DNA from 4 places in the Ideonella alba genome. Region 1 is predicted to be linked to each of the others. Evidence: predicted binding sites of a transcription regulator. Region 1 holds the regulator's gene; each other region holds the start of a gene.

Evidence for each region. The regulator LexA, encoded in region 1, represses DNA repair genes until DNA is damaged. The targets are predictions, from matches to a motif close to ACTGTATNNNNATACAGT.
Region 2: the regulator LexA is predicted to act here: its motif matches at 1,918-1,935, upstream of KAK03_RS19585 (ATP-dependent helicase).
Region 3: the regulator LexA is predicted to act here: its motif matches at 2,175-2,192, upstream of recA (recombinase RecA).
Region 4: the regulator LexA is predicted to act here: its motif matches at 2,095-2,112, upstream of KAK03_RS15630 (DNA topoisomerase IV subunit B).

What each region holds. Positions count from the first base shown of each region.
Region 1 is NZ_JAGQDD010000021.1:48,816-52,327, forward strand. Features, by position in the region: gene KAK03_RS20765 (protein kinase domain-containing protein) at 1-175, shown strand, start outside; gene KAK03_RS20770 (MFS transporter) at 188-1,426, shown strand; gene KAK03_RS20775 (helix-hairpin-helix domain-containing protein) at 1,446-1,757, opposite strand; gene lexA (transcriptional repressor LexA) at 1,778-2,455, opposite strand; gene KAK03_RS20785 (asparaginase) at 2,534-3,463, shown strand; gene KAK03_RS20790 (esterase-like activity of phytase family protein) at 3,464-3,512, opposite strand, start outside.
Region 2 is NZ_JAGQDD010000018.1:85,873-89,384, forward strand. Features, by position in the region: gene KAK03_RS19580 (serine/threonine-protein kinase) at 1-1,787, opposite strand, end outside; gene KAK03_RS19585 (ATP-dependent helicase) at 1,949-3,512, shown strand, end outside.
Region 3 is NZ_JAGQDD010000018.1:10,133-13,644, forward strand. Features, by position in the region: gene KAK03_RS19235 (sensor histidine kinase) at 1-1,380, opposite strand, end outside; gene KAK03_RS19240 (response regulator) at 1,407-2,078, opposite strand; gene recA (recombinase RecA) at 2,230-3,270, shown strand; gene KAK03_RS19250 (regulatory protein RecX) at 3,292-3,512, shown strand, end outside.
Region 4 is NZ_JAGQDD010000012.1:36,110-39,621, reverse strand. Features, by position in the region: gene KAK03_RS15635 (lytic transglycosylase domain-containing protein) at 1-87, opposite strand, end outside; gene KAK03_RS15630 (DNA topoisomerase IV subunit B) at 62-2,044, opposite strand; gene KAK03_RS15625 (MFS transporter) at 2,194-3,408, shown strand.

The DNA of each region.
Region 1 (3,512 bases):
GCGCGAGGCGCCGCCGCGCAGCTTCGTGCTGCTGCCGATGATGCTCAAGGGGCGCTGCTTCGGTCTGCTGTACGGCGCCTGCCAGCGCCGCACGCTGCGGCTGTCGGAGGCTGAACTGAGCCTGGTGCGCAGCCTGCGCAACCAGGCGGTGCTGGCGGTGCGCACGGCAGCGTAAGCTGTCGCCCCGATGACCGCGACCGATCCCCTGGCGTTGGCGCCACCGCCGCGCCTGCGCGACCTGCCTGATTTCCGACGCCTGCTGGCGGCCCGCGCCGCCGCGACCACCGCCAACCAGATGCTGATGGTGGCGCTGGGCTGGCAGATGTACGAGCTCACCCGCAGCGCCTGGCAACTCGGCCTGGTGGGTCTTGTGCAGTTCGTGCCGGCGCTGCTGCTGACGCTGCCGGCCGGTCACCTGGTGGACCACCACGACCGCCGGCACACGCTGCTGGCCAGCCTGGGCCTGCAGGCCGTGGTGGCGGCGTGCCTGGCGGCTGGCAGCGCCGGCGGCTGGCTGGGGCCGGCCGGCATCTTCGCGGTCTCGGCGCTGCTGGGTGCCGCGCGGGCCTTGCAGATGCCGTCGCAGCAGGCCTTGCTGCCCTCGCTGGTGCCCGGCGAGGCCCTGCCGCGCGCGGTGGCGGCCGGTGGCGCCGTGCTGCAGGCCTCGATTGTGGGCGGGCCGGCGTTGGGCGGCCTGGTCTACGCCGCAGGCCAGAGCGCTGGCGCGGCCTGGGTGTATGGCCTGGCGCTGCTGCTGCTGGTGCTGGCCGGGGGCGCGGTGCTGCGGCTCACGCCGCAGGGTCGACCGGCGCGCGTGGGTGCCGAGGCCGGGGCGCTCACCGCCGGCCTGCGCTTCATCGTGGCGCACCCGGTGCTGCTGGGGGCGATGGGGCTGGACCTGCTGGCCGTGCTGCTGGGCGGTGCCACTGCGCTGCTGCCGGTCTTTGCGCGCGACATCCTGGGCACCGGGCCTGAGGGCCTGGGTCTGCTGCGCGCCGCGCCGGCCCTGGGGGCACTGGCCTGCGGCCTGTGGCTGGCCCGGCACCCGTTGCAGCGCCGCGCCGGCCAGCGCCTGTTGCAGTCGGTGGCGGTCTATGGCCTGGCCACGCTGGCCTTTGCGCTGGCCGGCAGCCTGCCACTGGCGATGCTGGCGCTGGCGGTGGCCGGTGCCGCCGACATGGTCAGCGTGGTGATCCGCCAGAGCCTGGTGCAGATGGAGACGCCCGACGCGATGCGCGGCCGCGTGGCAGCGGTGAACTCCGTGTTCATCGGCGCCAGCAACCAACTGGGCGAGTTCGAATCGGGGGCCACCGCGGCCTGGCTGGGACCGGTGGGCTCGGTGTTGCTGGGCGGCGCCGGCACGCTGCTGGCGGTAGCGGTGTGGCCGCGGCTGTTTCCGGCGCTGTGGCGGCGCGACCGCCTGTGAGCCCTGGCGGGGCGAGGGCTCAGGCCGGATGCAGCGCGCCGAACTGGCGCTTGCGGTCGGCGGTGTAGTCCCACCAGGGGCGCGGTGCGGCGCCGTTCATGAAATCGACGATGGCGAGGAAGGTGTCCAGCACGCAGGGGTCCTGCCGCTTGCCGCTGTGGCGCTCCAGCGCGCGGTACAGCGCATAGGCATCGCGACCCGCCAGCTGCGACGGGTGCCGGATGCCCAGCGAACGCAGGTCGGCGGCCATCGCCGGGCCGACATTGGGCAGGCGCTCCAGCGTGTCGCACTCGGCGGCACTGGCGGCCTTGGGGGATTTGATCGTGCCCATCGGTACAGCCTGCCGGGCCATCAGATCAGCATGTGCTGCCGCACCAGGCCCACGGCGATGCCCTCGATCGAGAAGTCTTCGCGCTCGGGGCCGACGACGATGGGCTCGAAATCGGGGTTCTCGGGCAGCAACTCCACGCCCTGGCGGCCCCGGTGGAAGCGCTTGACGGTGACTTCGTTGTCGAGCCGGGCGACGACGATCTGGCCATTGCGCACCTCGCGCGTCTGCTTGACCGCCAGCAGGTCGCCGTCGACGATGCCGGCATCGCGCATGCTCATGCCCTTGACCTTCAGCAGGTAGTCGGGCTTCTGCGGGAACAGCGAGGCCTCGAGCACATAGGTCTGGTCCACGTGTTCCTGGGCCAGGATGGGATGACCGGCGGCGACGCGGCCAACCAGTGGCAATGTCAGCTGGGCCAGGCTGGGCAGCGGCAACATGAACTGCTTGCCGCGGGCCTCGTTCAGCGCGCGCAGCGTGGCAGACTGCAGCCGGATGCCGCGCGAGGTGCCGCCGACCAGCTCGATCACGCCCTTGCGGGCCAGGGCCTGCAGGTGCTCTTCAGCGGCGTTGGGCGACTTGAAGCCCAGTTCGGCAGCGATCTCGGCCCGCGTGGGCGGGGCGCCAGTGCGCTCGATGGTGCTTTGCACCAGGTCGAGCACCTGCTGCTGCCGGGCGGTGAGCTTGGGACTTTCAAGCATGGGCGGAGGTGGCCGGCTCCGGCGGAGCACGGCTGGGGTTGCATCCAGTGGCTGTATTTTTATCCAGACTGTCGAAAAATGCAAAGTGAATCGGCACGCATCGTGATCCTGGGCACCGGCGGCACCATCGCCGGCGCGGGCGACAATGTCGGCTACGCGGCCGGCAGCCTCAACGTGACCCAGCTGCTGCTGGCGGTGCCGGCACTGGCCAGCCGCACGCTGGAGGCCGAGCAGGTGGCCCAGCTCGACAGCAAGGACATGGACCACGCCACCTGGCAGCAGCTGGCGCGCCGTGCCGCCCACCACCTGGCGCGGCCCGAGGTGGCTGGTGTGGTGGTGACCCATGGCACCGACACGCTGGAGGAGACCGCCTGGTTCCTGCAGCGCGTGCTGGCGCCGGTCAAGCCCTTGGTGATGACCGCGTCGATGCGCCCGGCCACGTCGCTGCAGGCCGATGGCCCGCAGAACCTGCTGGACGCGGTGACGCTGGCCGCCGAGCCGGGCGCCCAGGGCGTGCTGGTGGCGGTGGGGGGCGAGGTCTGGGCGGCCGCCGACGTGCGCAAGACCCAGCCGTTTCGCATCGACGCGTTCGAGGGCGGCGACGCCCCGCCGGTGGCCAGCCTGCGCGAGGGCCGGGTGCTGCGCTGGCGCGACTGGCCCCGGGGCGTGGCGCTGAGTCTGGAGACGATCGCGCCCTCGGTGGCCGCCTGGCCGCGGGTGGGCATCGTCAGCAGCCATGCCGGCGTCGAGCCGGTGCTGGTGCATGCGCTGGTCGATGCGGGCTACCGCGGCCTGGTGGTCGAGGGCACCGGCAACGGCACGGTGAACGCCGCGCTGGACGCGGCGCTGCAGGCCGCGGCGCAGCGGGGCCTGCAGGTCTGGCGGGCCACGCGCTGCCAGCGCGGCGGCATCGTCGGCCAGCCCGAGGGCGCCTGGCCCTCGGCGGGCGCGCTCACACCCGCCAAGGCGCGGGTGGAGCTGCTGCTGCGCCTGCTGGTGGGGCGCTGATCAGGGCTGCTTGAAGCGCTGCGGCTCGTAGACCGAGCCGCCCAGATCG
Region 2 (3,512 bases), on a different contig from region 1:
CACTGGCCGCGCTGCAGCTGCACCGCGGCCAGGCTGGCGTGGGCGTAGGCCAGTTCCTGCGCCGCGCTGGCGGCGCCGGGCCGCTGGTCCAGCCAGCGCTGCGACAGCGCGCGGTAGCGCTCCAGCTGCGCCGCCGCGGGGCCCAGGTCGCCCTGGTCGAAGGCGATCTGGCCGCGCCAGAAATGCACCGCGCCCAGCGTGGCGAACCAGTCGTCGGCGGGCACGCCGGCGGCGCCGTCCAGCGGCCGCAGCAGGTCCTCGGCGGCCTGCAGCGCGGCCACGGCGGTGGCCGTCTGGCCGCGGCCGCGGCTGCTGTCGACCTCGCCCAGCACCAGCAGCGCCTGTGCGCGGTGCAGGCGGTCCAGTGGGGCCTCGTCGGCGCCGGGCTGTTCGGCCAGCACGGTCAGGCTGCGCTCGCCCAGGCCGGCCAGGATGTCCAGCCGGCCCAGCGGGCGCAGGCGGTCGGCCAGCTCGCCCAGCATGAAGCTGCTCAGCTGCTGGCTCTGCGCCTCGCGGGTGCGGGCCAGGGCGGCGGCTTGCTCGGCGCGCTGCCATTGCCACAGGCTCAGACCCAGGCCCAGCGCCAGCGACAGGCCGACCGGGCCCACGCTGGCCGCCAGCAGCGCATGGCGGCGCAGCCACAGGCCGCTGCGGTGGCGCCAGTGGCCGCGGCGCGCGCTGACCGGGCGGTGCGCGGCCCAGTGGTCCAGGTCGTCGATCAGCGCCCGCACGCCGGTGTAGCGCTCCGCCGGGTCCTTGCGCAGCGCCTTGTCGATCACCGCGGCCAGATCGCCATTGGCCCGCCAGCCATCGGGTGCGGCGCCCGGGCCTTCGGGGTCGGGCGTCACGGCGCCCAGGCGGTGCGGCGGGTCTTCCAGCACCGCCATCTCCATCACCGGGCGCGGCTGGCGGCGCTGGCTGAAGGGCAGGGCCCCGGTGACCAGCTCGAACAGGATCACGCCCAGCGAGAACACATCGGCCGCGACCCCCACCGACAGGCCGATGATCTGCTCGGGCGCGGCGTAGCCCACGGTCAGGCCGCGGCCGGTGCTGCGCGTGAGCTCGCCCGGCTCGGCGGGATCGTCCAGCAGGGCGGCGATGCCGAAGTCCAGCAGCTTGGGCTGGCCTTCGTCGGTGATCATCACGTTGCCGGGCTTCAGGTCGCGGTGCACGATCAGCTGCGCATGCGCGGCCTCCACCGCCTCGGCGATGCGCCCCAGCAGGGCCACGCGCTGGGCCAGCGACGGGCGATGCTGGCGCACCCAGTCGCTCAGCGTGCGGCCCGGCACCAGCTCCAGCACCAGGTAGACCTGGCCCTGGGCCTCGCCGGCATCCAGCAGCCGGGCGATGGCGGGGTGGTTCAGCCGGGCCAGTGCATGGCGTTCGCGGGCGAAGCGGGCGCTCAGGCCGGGGCCGGCGCGGTCGCTGCGCAGCAGCTTGATCGCCGCCGCGCCCTGGTACAGGCCGTCCACGCGCGTGGCGCGCCAGACCTGGCCCATGCCGCCTTCGCCGATCTTCTCCTCCAGCCGCCAGGGGCCCAGGGTCTGGCCCGGCTGGGTGGACAGCTGGGGTTCTGCCAGCGCGGGCGCCAGCCACTGCTGGAAGGCGGCGGCAGGGGCCGAATCGGGCTGGGTGCGCAGGCCCTGGAACAGGCTGCGCAGCGCGTCGGCCAGGCCGGGCTCACGGGCGCACAGTGCGTCCAGCCAGGCGGCGCGCTGGTCCTCGGGCAGGTCCAGCGCCTCATCCAGCAGGGCGGACAGGCGCTGCCAGTGCGGAGGATCGATCATCAGCGCGGAATGCCGGGTGGGGCCATGGCCAGGGGGGCGTGCCAGGAGACAGACGACATTCGCCGCGTCCGTGCGACAGCCCGCGCAGCATAGCCGCCCGGTTGGCGGGCGCCCGTCAGGGGCTGTGCGGGCTGTGGATGTATCCAGTATGCTGTCCACCGATGTCGGCCAGCACTCCCGCCCTGAACCCCGCCCAGCAGGCTGCCGTGGACCACGGCGACGCACCGCTGCTGGTGATCGCCGGCGCCGGCTCGGGCAAGACGATGACGCTGGCCGCGCGCCTGGCGCGGCTGGTGCAGGACGGGGCCGATCCGCAGCGCATCCTGCTGCTGAGCTTCTCGCGCCGCGCCGCGCAGGAACTGGCCCGGCGCGCCGGCCGCCTGCTGCACCAGGCGCTGGGCCTGCCGCCCACCGCGCGCGCCCCGCTGCTGCCCTGGGCCGGCACCTTCCACGGCATCGGCGCGCGGCTGCTGCGTGAGCACGCCGACGCCATCGGCCTGCCGCCGACCTTCAGCATCATCGACCGCGGTGACGCCGAGGACCTGATGGGCCAGTGCCGCCAGCAGACCGGCGTGGCCGACCACACGACCGAGCGTTTTCCGCTGAAGGGCACCTGCCTGGCGATCTACTCGCGCGCGGTGAACAGCCGCGAGCCGCTGGACGCGCTGCTGCGCGAACACTGGCCCTGGTGCGTGGCGCACGAGGCCGCGCTGCGCCGCCTGTTTGGCGCCTATGTCGCCGCCAAGCTGGACCAGCAGACGCTGGACTACGACGACCTGCTGCTGTGGTGGCTGGAGATGCTGCAGGCCAGCCCCGAGATCGCCGCCGCGCTGGAGGCGCGCTTCACGCATGTGCTGGTCGACGAGTACCAGGACACCAACCGGCTGCAGGAAGCCATCCTGCGCGCCCTCAAGCCGCAGGGCCAGGGCCTGACGGTGGTGGGCGATGACGCGCAGGCGATCTACGGCTTCCGCGCCGCCGAGGTGCGCAACATCCTGGACTTCCCCGCCCGCTTCACGCCGCCCGCGCAGGTGGTGACGCTGGCCGAGAACTACCGCAGCACCCAGCCGCTGCTGGACGCCAGCAACGCGGTGATCGCGCTCGCCCCCGAGCGTTTCGCCAAGACGCTCTTCAGCACCCGCGCCAGCAGCGAAAAGCCACTGCTGGTGGCGGTGGACGACGAAGCCGCGCAGGCCCGCTGGGTGGCCGACGAGGTGCTGCGCCTGCGCGAAGGCGGCCTGAAGCTCAAGAGCCAGGCGGTGCTGTTTCGCACCGGCAGCCACAGCGCCGCCCTCGAGCTGGAGCTGGCGCGCCGGCGCATCCCCTTCGTCAAGTTCGGCGGCCTGAAGTTTCTGGAGGCGGCCCACGTCAAGGACCTGCTGGCGCTGCTGCGCTGGATCGACAACCCGCGCAGCCGGCTGGCGGGCTTTCGGCTGCTGACGCTGCTGCCCGGCATCGGCCCGGGCCGCGCCGCGGCGCTGCTGGACGCGATGGACGCTTCACCCGAACCCTGGGCCGCCCTGGCCGCCGCGCGCGTGCCCAGCGCCGCGCGTGCCGACCTGGCCGCCTTCGCCACGCTGTGCCAGACCCTGCGCAGCGGCCAGCGCGGCTGGCCCGACGAACTGGCGCTGGCGATCGACTGGTACCTGCCGCAGCTCGAGCGCCTGCACGAGGAAGACGCCGCGGTGCGCGCGCTGGACCTGCAGCAACTGCTGCAGCTGGCCG
Region 3 (3,512 bases), on a different contig from region 1:
GGCGCCATGCCGCTCGGCGATCTCCTTGACGATGGCCAGTCCCAGGCCGCTGCCATCCACCTCGGTGCCCAGCGCCCGGTAGAAGGGCTGCAGCACCAGCTCGCGCTCGCCCTCGGGGATGCCCGGGCCATTGTCCTCGACCTCCAGCACCACCACCTGGCCAAAGGGGTCGGGCGTGATGCGCACCGTGACCGTGCCGCCCTCGGGCGTGTACTGCAGCGCGTTGTCGACCAGGTTGCGGATCGCCTCGCGCACCAGCAGCGGCTGACCGGTCAGGCGCGGCGCGCCGTCGGCGCTGTCCGGCCCTTCGTAGCCCAGGTCGATGCGCTTGTCCATGGCCTTGGGCACGAAATCCTGCACGGTCTCGGTGGCCAGGCGCACCAGGCTGTAGGCCTGCTGGCGCCGGGCCTGCTCCTGGTCCTCGGCGCGCGCCATGGACAGCAGCTGGTTGACCATGTGGGCGGCGCGCTGGCTGCTCAGCGAGATCTGCTGCAGCGAGCGCTTGACCGACTTCGGGTCGGAGCCAGCGTCGATCTCCCGCTGCGCCAACTCGGCCTGGGTGCGCAGGCCGGCCAGCGGCGTCTTCAGCTGGTGCGCGGCGTCGGCCAGGAAATGCTTGTGGGTGGCCATCGACTGGTCCAGCCGGGCCAGCAGGTCGTTGATCGAGCGCACCAGCGGCGCCACCTCCTCGGGCGCGTCGTGTTCGTCGATCGGGCTCAGGTCGCCGCTCTCGCGCTGGCGGATGCGCTGCTGCAGCTGGTTCAGCGGGGCGATGCCGCGCGCCAGCGCAAACCACACCAGCAGCACCGCCAGCGGCAGGATCACGAACTGCGGCAGGATCACGCCCTTGATGATCTCGGTGGCCAGGCGCGAGCGCTTGTCCAGCGTCTCGGCCACCTGCACCAGCAGCACCCGCGGGTGGCTGCCGGGACGCAGCGCGGCGATGCGCACCGACTCGTTCTGCAGTGATTCGTCGCGGAAGGCCAGCTCGCCCACCACCAGGCGATCAAGTTCCGGCGGCGGCAGTTCGCGGTCACCCGCCAACAGCTCGCCGCGCGGCCCCAGGACCTGGAAGTAGACGCGGTCCACATCATCGCTGCGCAGCAGTGCGGCGGCCGATTCGGGCAGCTTCAGCGGCGCATTGGGCGCCGCGGCCACCGACTCCACCGCCATCTGCTGGGCAATCATCCGGGTCAGCTGGCCCAGGTCGCGGTCGTAGGGCCGGGCGGCGATGTTCTGGGCCACCAGCCAGGTCAGTGCCACGCTCATCGGCCACAGCAGCAGCAGCGGGGCGAGCATCCAGTCGAGGATCTCGCCGAACAGCGAGTGCTGTTCGCGCGGGGCCGGGCCCGGGGCAGCCAGGGGCGGAAAGACGCGCATGCCCGCTCAGCCGCGCGCGACGCCGGTCACGCGGCGATCTTCTCGAGGCAGTAGCCCAGGCCGCGCACGGTGGCGATGCGGATCGGGCCCTGCTCGATCTTCTTGCGCAGGCGGTGGATGTAGACCTCGATCGCGTTGTTGCTGACCTCTTCGCCCCACTCGCACAGGCGCGCCACCAGCTGGTCCTTGCTGACCAGGCGGCCGGCGCGCTGCAGCAGCACCTCGAGCAGCGAGATCTCGCGTGCCGAGAGCTCGATCATCTGGTCGTTGATATAGGCCACGCGGCCGGTGGCGTCGAAGGTCAGCGGGCCATGCTTGATCACGCTCGAGGCGGTGCCCAGCCCGCGGCGGGTGAGGGCGCGCACCCGCGCCTCCAGCTCCTGCAGCGAGAAGGGCTTGGCCATGTAGTCATCGGCGCCCAGGTCCAGCCCCTTGACGCGCTGCTCGACCGAATCGGCGGCGGTGAGGATCAGCACCGGCATCGACGAGCCGCGGCCGCGCAGCTTGCGCAGCACCTCCAGGCCGTGCATCCGCGGCAGGCCCAGGTCCAGGATCACCAGATCGAACTCGTGGGAGGCCAGCGCCGCGTCGGCCTCGGTGCCGCTGCTGACTTGGTCCACCGCGTAGCCGTTGCCGCGCAGCGTGCGCAGCAGGCCATCGGCCAGCACCTGGTCATCTTCCGCTATCAGGATGCGCATGGCATGTCTCCACGGGGCTCTCGTTATGGTCCAGCGCGGGCCGGTGAGCCGATTTTAGGCAGGCGCCGGGGCCCTGTCTGTCGACACTCACCCGGTACTGTACGAATATCCAGCTTTGCTGCCATAATCGCGCCGAACTCAGGAGATCACCATGGACTCGCCCACCAAGACCCTCAACCCGGAAAAGGCCAAGGCCCTGCAGGCCGCGCTGGCCCAGATCGAGAAGCAGTTCGGCAAGGGCTCGATCATGCGCCTGGGCGAGGGCGAGGCGGTCGAGGACATCCAGGTTGTCTCCACCGGCTCGCTGGGCCTGGACATCGCGCTGGGCGTGGGCGGTCTGCCGCGCGGCAGGGTGGTCGAGATCTACGGCCCCGAATCCTCGGGCAAGACCACCCTCACGCTGCAGGTGGTGGCCGAGATGCAGAAGCTCGGCGGCGTCGCTGCCTTCATCGACGCCGAGCACGCACTGGACACCGGCTACGCCCAGAAGCTGGGCGTGAACCTGCAGGAGCTGCTGATCAGCCAACCCGACACCGGCGAGCAGGCCCTGGAAATCGTCGATTCCCTGGTGCGCTCCGGCGCGGTGGACCTGGTCATCATCGACTCGGTCGCCGCCCTCACCCCCAAGGCCGAAATCGAAGGCGAGATGGGTGACCAGCTGCCCGGCCTGCAGGCCCGCCTGATGAGCCAGGCGCTGCGCAAGCTGACCGCCACCATCAAGAAGTCCAACTGCATGGTGGTCTTCATCAACCAGATCCGCATGAAGATCGGCGTGATGTTCGGCAGCCCCGAGACCACCACCGGCGGCAATGCGCTGAAGTTCTACTCCTCGGTGCGCCTGGACATCCGCCGCATCGGCTCGATCAAGAAGGGCGACGAGGTCATCGGCAACGAGACCCGCGTCAAGGTCGTCAAGAACAAGGTCTCGCCGCCGTTCAAGGAGGCCGAGTTCGACATCCTCTATGGCGAAGGCGTCAGCCGCGAGGGCGAGATCATCGACCTGGGCGTCAATGCCCGCATCGTCGAGAAGTCCGGCTCCTGGTACTCGTACAACGGCGAGAAGATCGGCCAGGGCAAGGACAACGCCCGCGAGTTCCTGAAGGAGAACCCCGACCTCGCCCATGAGATCGAGAACAAGGTTCGCGAGGCGCTGGGCGTGCGTCTGCTGCCCGCGCCTGTGGCCACCGAGTAATCCCCGCCCGGCGCGGTCGGCATGGCCCGCGAGCCCCTGGGCCTGAAGGCCTACGCGCTGTCGCTGCTGGCACGGCGTGAGTACAGCCGCCAGGAGTTGCGCGGCCGCCTGCTCGCCCAGGCGCGCAAGCGCGCGCTCTGGGCGGCCACCGACCCCCTGGGGGGGGCCGCCGATCCACTGCAGGCCTTCTTCGACGGCGCTGCCGAGCCACCCACCCCCGCCGAACCCGATCCCGAGGCCCT
Region 4 (3,512 bases), on a different contig from region 1:
CGCCAGTGGGCCCAGCAGCCACGCGGCGCCCAGCAGCGCCCCGGCCAGCCGGGCGCAGCGCTCAGACGTCGATCTCGACGCTGTCACCGTGGATCTCCATCAGCTCGCGCCGCGACGCGGCCTCGCCCTTGCCCATCAACCGACCGAAGGCCTCGACGGTGGCGGTGAAGCCGATCGCACCGTAACCCACCTGCAGCAGGCGGCGGGTGTCGGGGTTCAGCGTGGTTTCCCACAGCTGTTCGGCGCTCATTTCGCCCAGGCCCTTGAATCGGCTGATGCTCCAGCTGCCCTCGCGGGCGCCTTCCTTGCGCAGCTTGTCCAGCGCCGCCTCCTGCTCGCCCTCGTCCAGCGCATACAGCTTGGCCGCGGGCTTCTTGCCGCGCGCCGGGGCGTCGATACGGAACAGCGGCGGCTTGGCCACGTACACATGGCCGGCCTCGACCAGCTTTGGGAAATGGCGGAAGAACAGCGTCAGCAGCAGCACCTGGATGTGCGAACCGTCGACATCGGCGTCCGAGAGGATGCAGACCTTGCCATAACGCAGGCCGGAGAGGTCCGGCGTGTCGTTGGGCCCATGCGGGTCGACGCCGATGGCCACCGAGATGTCGTGGATCTCGTTGTTCTTGAACAGCAGGTCGCGCTCCACCTCCCAGGCATTGAGCACCTTGCCGCGCAGCGGCAGGATGGCCTGGGTCTCCTTGTCGCGGCCCATCTTGGCGCTGCCGCCAGCCGAGTCGCCCTCAACCAGGAACAGCTCGTTGAGCGCGATGTCGCGGTTCTCGCAGTCGGTGAGCTTGCCGGGCAGCACGGCCACGCCGGAGCCCTTGCGCTTTTCCACCTTCTGGCTGGCGCGCTGGCGGGTCTGGGCCTGCTTGATGACCAGCTCGGCCAGCTTGCGGCCGTGCTCGACATGCTGGCTCAGCCACAGCTCCAGCGCCGGGCGCACGTAGGCGGACACCAGACGCAGCGCGTCGCGGCTGTTCAGGCGCTCCTTGGTCTGGCCCTGGAACTGCGGGTCCAGCACCTTGGCGCTGAGCACGAAGCTGGCGCGGCCGAAGATGTCCTCGGGCATCAGCTTGACGCCCTTGGGCAGCAGCGAGTGCATCTCGATGAAGCCCTTGATGGCGGTGAACAGACCGTCCTTCAGCCCGGCCTCATGGGTGCCACCGGCGACCGTGGGGATCAGGTTGACATAGCTCTCGCGCAGCAGCGCGCCATCCTCGGTGAAGGCCACGCACCAGGCGGCGCCCTCGCCTTCGGCGAAGTTCTCGTCCTCGTTGGCGCCGGCGTAGTGCGCGCCCTCGAACAGCGGGATCAGCGGGTCGGCCGGCAGCGCCTGCTGCAGGTAGTCGCGCAGGCCGCCCTTGTAGAGCCAGGTCTGGGTGTCGCCGGTCTTCTCGGTGGTGAGCGTGACCGTCACCCCGGGCATCAGCACCGCCTTGCTGCGCAGCAGGTGGGTCAGCTCGCTGCGCGGCAGTTCGGCGCTCTCGAAGTACTTGGCGTCGGGCCAGACGCGTACCGAGGTGCCCTTCTTGCGCTCACCGGCCTGCGCGGCGCGCACCACCAGCGGCTCGACCACGTCGCCGCCCGAGAAGGCCAGCTGGGCCGCCTGGCCATCGCGCCAGACCGCCACCTGCAGCCGCTTCGCGAGCGCGTTGGTGACACTGACGCCCACGCCATGCAGGCCGCCCGAGAAGCTGTAGGCACCGCCGGCGCCCTTGTCGAACTTGCCGCCAGCATGCAACCGGGTGAAGACGATCTCCACCACCGGCACCTGCTCTTCAGGGTGCAGGCCGAAGGGGATGCCCCGGCCGTCATCGTCGACGCTGACCGAGCCGTCGGTGTGCAAGGTCACCGCGATGCGCTTGCCGAAGCCGGCCAGCGCCTCGTCGGCGGCGTTGTCGATGACTTCCTGGATGATGTGCAGCGGGTTGTCGGTCCGGGTGTACATGCCCGGGCGCTGCTTGACGGGCTCGAGGCCCTTGAGGACGCGGATCGAGGCCTCGCCATACTCGGGCGAAGGGGAAGCGGAACGGGTGGCCATGCGGGAAATTGTAGGCAGCAGCCTGCCGTCGCCATCGACGGAACAGACGGCCTGGATGTGCATACAGTCTACCTCCCCAGGCTGTCACGCAGGCGACAGCAATACCCTGCTGTGCATCGCCGGGCGCGCCGCTGGGCTACAGTGCCTGGATGAGCACCGCCGCCGACCGCCGCCCCTTGTCCATGACCCAGGTGCTGCTGTGCGGCGCGCTGATCGTGACACTGTCGATGGGCATCCGCCACGGCTTCGGGCTGTGGCTGCAGCCGATCACCATGGACCGCGGCTGGACGCGCGAGACCTTCTCGTTCGCGCTGGCGGTGCAGAACATCGCCTGGGGCGCCGCCGGTCCGTTCGCCGGCGCGCTGGCCGACCGCTTCGGGGCCTTCCGGGTGCTGCTGGTCGGCGCCCTGCTCTATGCACTGGGCCTGGTGCTGATGGCGCTGGCCACCTCGGGCCTGGCCTTCACCGGGGCCACCGGGCTGCTGATCGGCATCGCCCAGTCCGGCACCACCTACGCCGTGGTCTACGGCGTGATCGGCCGCAACGTCGCCCCCGAGAAGCGCTCCTGGGCGATGGGCGTGGCCGCGGCAGCGGGTTCCTTCGGCCAGTTCATGATGGTGCCGGTGGAGAGCTGGCTGATCGCCACCTGGGGCTGGCAGAGCGCGCTGTTCGTGCTGGGCTGCGCCGCGCTGGCGATCATGCCGCTGGCGCTGGGCCTGAAGGAGCCTGGCCTGGCCGGCGGGGCCGCGCGGCCGCAGCAGAGCATTGGTGCCGCGCTGCGCGAGGCCTTCGGCCATGGCAGCTTCCGCTGGCTGACCGCCGGGTATTTCGTCTGCGGTTTCCAGGTGGTGTTCATCGGCGTGCACATGCCCAGCTACCTGCGCGACCAGGGCATGGACCCCTCGGTGGCCACCACGGCGCTGGCGCTGATCGGCCTGTTCAACGTCTTCGGCACCTACGGCGCCGGTGTGCTGGGCCAGCGCTTCCCCAAGCGCCACATCCTCTCGGCGATCTACCTGCTGCGCTCGGCGGTGATCGTGATCTTTCTGGCCGCTCCGCTGACGCCGATGAGCGTCTACCTGTTCGCCGCGACGATGGGCGTGCTGTGGCTGTCCACCGTGCCGCCGACCAACGCGATCGTGGCCCAGGTCTACGGCGTGCAGTACATGTCTATGCTGGGAGGCGTGGTGTTCTTCAGCCACCAGGTGGGCTCGTTCCTGGGCGTGTGGCTGGGCGGCTGGATATACGACCGCGCCGGCAGCTACACGCCGGTGTGGTGGATCGCGGTGGCGCTGGGCATCTTCGCGGCGCTGGCCAACCAGCCGGTGCGCGAAACGCCGCTGCTGCGGCCCGCTGCCGCCTGACACCATGTGGGTGAGGCTGCTGACCTGGACGCTGGTGCTGGGCGCGCTGCTGCTGGTCTTCCTGGCCTACCTCAGCCCGCACCTGGTTCGAGACCTGGCCGACC